DNA from 2 places in the Paenibacillus sp. FSL R7-0189 genome. Region 2 is predicted to be linked to the other one. Evidence: riboswitches for the same ligand, from Rfam matches in the RefSeq annotation. Region 2 holds a riboswitch; the other holds the start of a gene.
The links. Region 2 has a riboswitch for preQ1 ahead of MKY63_RS04355 (queuosine precursor transporter). Riboswitches for the same ligand answer to the same signal wherever they lie in the genome.
Positions count from the first base shown of each region.

Region 1: another riboswitch for preQ1. It lies ahead of queF (preQ(1) synthase); the one in region 2 lies ahead of MKY63_RS04355 (queuosine precursor transporter).

Region 1 covers NZ_CP150223.1:5,667,413-5,670,833, reverse strand. Annotated here, with positions in the region: gene queE (7-carboxy-7-deazaguanine synthase QueE) at 1-18, opposite strand, end outside; gene MKY63_RS24865 (6-carboxytetrahydropterin synthase) at 11-493, opposite strand; gene queC (7-cyano-7-deazaguanine synthase QueC) at 493-1,155, opposite strand; gene queF (preQ(1) synthase) at 1,185-1,658, opposite strand; PreQ1 riboswitch class I at 1,822-1,865, opposite strand; gene MKY63_RS24850 (hypothetical protein) at 2,131-2,466, shown strand; gene murB (UDP-N-acetylmuramate dehydrogenase) at 2,530-3,421, opposite strand, start outside.
Region 2 covers NZ_CP150223.1:1,026,486-1,029,906, forward strand. Annotated here, with positions in the region: gene MKY63_RS04350 (AMP-binding protein) at 1-1,210, opposite strand, end outside; gene MKY63_RS04355 (queuosine precursor transporter) at 1,489-2,202, opposite strand; PreQ1 riboswitch class I at 2,213-2,258, opposite strand; gene MKY63_RS04360 (methyl-accepting chemotaxis protein) at 2,625-3,421, shown strand, end outside.

The sequences.
Region 1 (3,421 bases), 2.4 Mb from region 2:
TACAGGAATCTTACTCACAGTCACAGCCTCCATACAAACGGTAGGATGGCCCTTCATCCGGAACATCTTCAGCCAGCACCTCTGCCCAAGAGGTTGGAGTCTCCCATAGCTTTACCGAGTATAAAGGCAATCCTGCTTGCTTAAGCTTGTAGGCAATATATGAAGACATATTCTCCACTGTGGTGCGGAAAGACAATAAGGCTACTTTGGAGCCCGTATTCGTTAACGTCTCTAACACAGGTTCATTTCCCATAGCAAGAAAAGCGTGATCTAAACGATCTACAAGGCTTTGTTGTACTGTCATTTTGATATCGCTGAAATCAATGACGAAGCCTTCATCCGAGTGGCCTTCCGCGGCCATAGGTTTGCCCTTAAGCACTACTTCGAGCTTATAAGTATGTCCGTGCAGATTGCTGCATTTCCCTTTGTGTCCCACTAACTGGTGTGCCGCATCGAACGTAAATATTTTGCAGACTGAAACCTCGTTAAGCATTAAGAGCCGGCCTCCATTCTCTCTGCCTCATATTGCTCAAGACCCCGCTGACGCAACTGACAGGCTGGACAAGTACCGCAGCCACTGCCAATAATACCGTTGTAACAGGTCAGTGTGTGTTCGCGAACATAATCAAAATACCCCAGTTGATCGGCCATTTTCCACGTTTCTTTTTTATCCAGCCACATTAGGGGAGTGTGGATCGCAAACTCATAGTCCATAGATAAGTTCAGCGTAACATTCAATGATTTCACAAAAACATCACGGCAGTCCGGATAACCGCTAAAGTCCGTTTGGCAAACCCCAGTGACGATATGGGAGTACCCCAGTTGTTTAGCTAATATTGCGGCAAAAGATAAAAACAACAAATTCCGTCCATCGACGAAAGTACTTGGAAGCTCATCCCCTTCCCCAGCCACGATATCTATATCCTGACGGGTAAGTGCATTGGGTGCCAGCTGATTAAGCAGCCCCAGATCAAGAATATGCTGTTTCACATTAAACTTAGCTGCTATCTCAGTTGCAACTTCGATTTCAGCCGCATGACGTTGATTATAGTTGAAGGTAACTACCTGCACTTCCTCATACTGCTGCAATGCCCAAACCAGGCAAGTGGTGCTATCTTGTCCGCCGCTGAATACGACGAGTGCTTTTTTGTTCATATGAATCTCTCCTTATCACAAGTTGGAATTTAGCGGTTGTCCACTTTTTCTGGATAGAGGTCGTGATTGATTAAGCGGTGTTCCGCCATCGCCTCATACTTCGTACCCGGTCTTCCATAGTTGCAATAAGGATCAATTGAAATGCCTCCGCGCGGAGTGAACTTGCCCCATACCTCAATGTAACGCGGATCCATCAATGAGATCAGATCATTCATAATAATGTTGACACAGTCCTCATGAAAGTCACCATGGTTGCGGAAGCTAAACAGATACAGCTTTAATGATTTGGATTCCACCATTTTTTGTTCAGGAATATACGAAATATACAGCGTGGCAAAATCCGGCTGACCCGTTACAGGACACAAGCTAGTGAACTCAGGGCAGTTGAATTTAACAAAATAATCACGTCCGGGATGTTTGTTATCAAACACCTCCAAAATGTCTGGATCATAACCAAACTTGTACTGTGTTCCCTGATTACCAAGCAAAGTAACTTCTTGCATTTCCTCTTTCAATCTTCCTTCTGACACGACAAAAAACCCCTCTCTTTTCCTTCGGCCTTGGCCGGTAATGGAAAGAAGAACGAGATTTCGAAAACTTGGCTCCACTAAGAAGAAACGGAAGCAACGTCCGGATAAAGGACAGCAACCGCTTGTACTGTTTAATATATTCTTAGTTTTTTATAGAGGGAGTTCGCGAACCTCTCCTGCACAACTTTAGTGCAGACTTCTTCTTAAAGCATAAAGCATATTGCGTCTTGAACTATACCATGGGTAGCCCGCTCCTGACAAGTTCTACTCTTTACGTACGTAGAGTTTATGAAGTTCAAAAACAATGCCATTTGATCGTGAATTTCTTTTTAATCACATGAATTATTCATATGATTAATTAAAATGTGGCAAAAAAAAGGATTCAAATCCTAAGAAAAGGGTAACTTATTCATAATAATCTTCGAGCTAAGGGTGGGAGCATTTTATGGAACAAAGTATACAGCAGCTTATGGATTGGCTTAACAATCATTTGAATGAAACAATCGCAATTGAAAAGAAAGAACTTCGTGATTTGGATAAAGTTCATTTCAATTTAGAGTCCGTAGATTTCCGGAGTGCAGACGATGTTATTGATGAATATCTTGGAAGTGCACTGATATTAAGAGGTTTCGGCAGCACACTTAACGCCGATGGTGAACTGGTATCCCTGCCACAATCCACTTATGATTTAGCTGTTGAAGGTCTTCAAATCGTAGACTTAGCCGACCGCAAGGCAGAAATAACTACGGACAGAGCTAATTACACCCTTTCAGTAGATTAAACGAACATGATTATGATAAGCAAAAAGAGCCCACAGCGATTGTGGGCTCTTTTTGCTTATCATTTATTCTTCTCCAATGATCTCCACTTCAGTTTCCAGCTCTACACCGAATTTATCCTTCACAGTCGCTCTTACATGGTGGATTAGCCCGATGTAATCACTGGCTGTTGCATTATCTGCATTCACAATAAATCCCGCATGCTTCTTGGATACCTCAGCACCGCCGATTCTTGTACCCTGTAAGCCGCTCTCTTGAATTAACTGACCTGCAAAACGGCCTGGAGGCCGCTTAAATACACTCCCACAGGATGGATACTCAAGCGGTTGCTTCGATTCACGTAAATAAGTTAGTTCATCCATTTTTGCCTTGATCGTTAAAACATCACCGGAAGTCATAGCAAATTTGGCCTCAAGTACAATGTACTCACCGCTTGCGAACACGCTTTTTCTGTAACCCCATTGCAGCTCATCTCCTTGCAGAGTTACCAACTGCCCGTTCTTATTTATAGCTAGTGCACTATGCAGGACATCTTTGATCTCGCCGCCATAAGCACCTGCATTCATATAAAGTGCTCCACCGACTGTTCCTGGAATGCCACAGGCGAATTCAAGACCCGTAAGCTCCTTATCAAGTGCATATCTGGAAACATCAATTATTTTGGCACCACATTGCGCATATAAGAGATTGTCGCGAATTCCCATTTCGGTCAGTCCTGCCGTTTGCAGAACGATCCCACGTACACCTCCATCACGGATAATCACATTGGAGCCATTCCCAAGTACCGTAAGGGTTATCCCATTTTGTTCTGCATATGTAACGATCTTTTGAATTTCATCATAAGTAGCTGGTGCAGCCAAAATATCAGCTTTGCCGCCCATTTTAGTGTACACGTGATCTTTTAAATTCTCATGACTTTTCACTATTCCTGCAGTCATTAACTGCTCTAGGTCATCT
Region 2 (3,421 bases):
TTTCTTCCGGATAAACGTTCAGCCCTCCGGATATGATTTTATTCTTCAACCGTCCCGCCATATATAAATAACCAGCTTCATCCTGATAAACATAGTCTTCTAAAACAAGCCATCCCTCTCTAAAAGCTGCTGCTGTCTCATTCGGCAATTGATGGTAGCCTAAAAATATCATATCACTACGCACATATAGCTGCCCAATCTCCCCAGTAGGGACTTCCCGGAACTGTTCATCACGAATGGAAATTTGCACCCCGGGATAAGGTTTGCCTACAGAGGTCGGATTATGCTCGGTCAGAACATTCAAATAACTAATATAGCTCGCTTCTGAAGAACCGTAGGATTCATAAAGACGCGCTCCACCAAACACTTCCATGCCCCTTTTCTTGGACAACTCCGACCACTTTGCACCTGAGCTAATAATCGCATCCATCTGTATCTGCCCAGGTACAGCCTGCTGCATCATGGATTCGATCATTGTTGGTACGACGAACAGCACCACGCCCGGAATTTGCCGGCACAGCTCTAACACCTGCGTGGCACTAAATTTTTGTGTGATATGAAAGGTTGCTCCACTATATAGACTCTGCATTACGGCGAATAAGGATAGGGAATGCACAAATGGACCTGGTGCCAAAACATCCTTCATAGCGTCCAATTCAAAAGCAATATTCGAGACCTCAAAGCTTTTTAACCATGATAAATGGGTACGCATATAACCTTTGGGCAATCCGGTTGTGCCTGACGTAAAGCCAATAAATAATAATTCATTCGTCTCATCCAACTCAGCCTCCGGCTTCAGGGCAGCCAACCACTGATCATAGGAACCTGTTCGTTCATTTGAGAAGGTCAATGTTTGGATTACTTGATCCTTGAAAACCAGATTCTTTGCGGCTTCCGGCTCGGCAAAAATCATTGTCGGCTGGCACTGCTCTATAATAACCTGCAGTTCATTAGCACTCCACTTGGGATCTAAGGGAATGGGAACACAGCCCGCATAAATCGCCCCCAAAAAAACCTCAACAAATTCAATACGATTCGTAGATAAAATCGCGATTTTGTCATGCCTCAGACCCTTTTGCTGTAAGCCATTCGCGATTCTCCGCATCGTTTTTACTAATGTGGCATAGGTATGACTTGCTTGGTCATGGGTTAAGGCAATGCTGTCGGGCTGCTGTGCTGCATGACGCAGTATAGGAACTACTAGATTCATCCTAGATCACACCTGTTCGTATTTTCTGTGACTACCGATTATATACATTCTCTTCAATCGGACTGCCCCGCAAGTCCAGCCCAAACTAAAGGATATGTGATAAGCGCCATCGCCGGCGCTCCTGTTAAACTAACCCGCTACAATTGCTACGATAGCTTATTTTAGCTTTATATTATTTTTATGTACACATCTTTCATGTAACTATTAAGTCCATCTTACAACGAAAAAACAGCCAGCACGCATCGATTATGATCGGTACGCGCTGGCTGTATTGTTGTTTAGTCCTTCTTTTGAACGGATGATGGTGAACCCTCTTCAGCAAAAGTAAAGGTTCGGGCGATATATAAGATAGGTGTGCTTACTGCGGTTAGTAAGAACTTCGCTAGATAAGTCGTAAGCAAAATTTCAAGCCATACATTCCAGTCATACAAGCCCGCAAACGCAATGGTACAGAAAATAAGTGTATCCACAAAGGAGCTAATCATCGTACTACCGTTGGAACGAATCCACAGCTGACTTGAGGTGCTGTAATATTTACGAATCCAAGAGTACAACCGAACATCTAGGAACTGACTAATGAAGTAAGCAGTAAGACTACCCAAAGCTAGTCGAGGCATCAGCCCAAAAATCGTCTCCAAAGAAGACTGAGCGATATCGGTCTCCTGCGGCTTAAATACTAGTACCATCTGCATAATGACTGTAGTCATAAGCAAGGTGAAGAAACCAAACCAGACCGCTTTACGTGCTTCCGCTCTTCCGTACTTCTCATTAAGTAAATCGCTGGTCATATATAAAGTGACATACATCGTATTTCCGAGTGTCATCACAATATCAAATGGCATAGCAATCGTCTTAGCTACCTGAATGTTAGCAATTACAGTAGCAATACCTACCCAGGCGTACATTCCACTTTTCCCGAACAAGCGGTAACAGAGTAGAAAAAAAGCAAAATTGACAATAACAAATAAAACTCCCCACAGCAAATTAAACATATTACTGAAATTCCTCCTAGTTTTGTTTACGCGGGATGGTTACGAACCGCGGCTTACAATATTAAATTTTCGGAACAAAACATTAATACTCTATCACAATAGCGCTTAACAATCCATAAAAATAATATTTTTATATGAAATTGGTAGTTCCAGTTCTTTTTTTTCGACAATTATCTAAAATAGTCAGCAATAATTCATTTTTTTCAGAAAAAAATGCTCTATAGGACAAAACTTTCACTATTCATCCAGAGGTTAATTCTATAGAATAGTATCAAACACCTTATTCCCGATCCATTTAGTAGAAATATGACATAACTATGGAATATATCTCGGGTCGCCAATTTCCAGCAGTTGGCATGGAGTATCTAGTGAAGACCAAAAAAGAAATGACCTCACCGTCCATAAAAAAAGGAGAGAACGATATGTTTCGTATCAAGCATTCGATCAGTCGCAAATTTACGCGTTTATTATTTGTTGTTCTGTTGCTCACGTCTCTTTTGTTAAGCACCAGCTTCTATTTTATCTCTATCAGTATCTTCAACAGCTATGTTATGCCGCAGATTAACAAAATCCTTACTGCCGCTGCTCAGGACGTATATAAGAATCTCAACGTAATGCACGCCCAGCAAACCCTAAATAAGAACGATCAGTCTGCCACCAATCTCGAGTTCTATTTTCAGGAAAAGAGGAAACAACATGGAGTGGAAACCATTTTTCTGGTCAATCTGAAAGGGAAAGAAGCTGAGATTCTATCCGCAGATCACGATGCAAAATTGCAACGGGCAGAAAGTGTCACCGTATCCTCTGCAATGCAACAAGCCTCTAAAGGAAAAACTGGACTAAGCGATACATATAGCGACGCACATGGTATACATAAAACGGCTTATATCGGTATTCCCGGAAGTACGATGGTTATCGGTGTAAGCAGTGACGTAAGCTTCATTCAAGAAAAAACAGACAGTATTCTATGGACAAGTGCCGGAATCACACTTCTGACGTTGATCATCGGCCTAACTGGTGCATGGTTCATGAGTGTGCGTATAACACGTCCAATCTCAAAACTGGCAGCTTATAGTGCCCGGCTCGCAGAGGGAGATTTCACCGAAGAATTATCAGTTAAAGGAAATGACGAAGTTGCACAGTTGTCCGTAAGCTTCCAAGCGATGACCCAACGCCTGAAAGAAATGATTGGACATGTACTGGTAACCTCTAATACTGT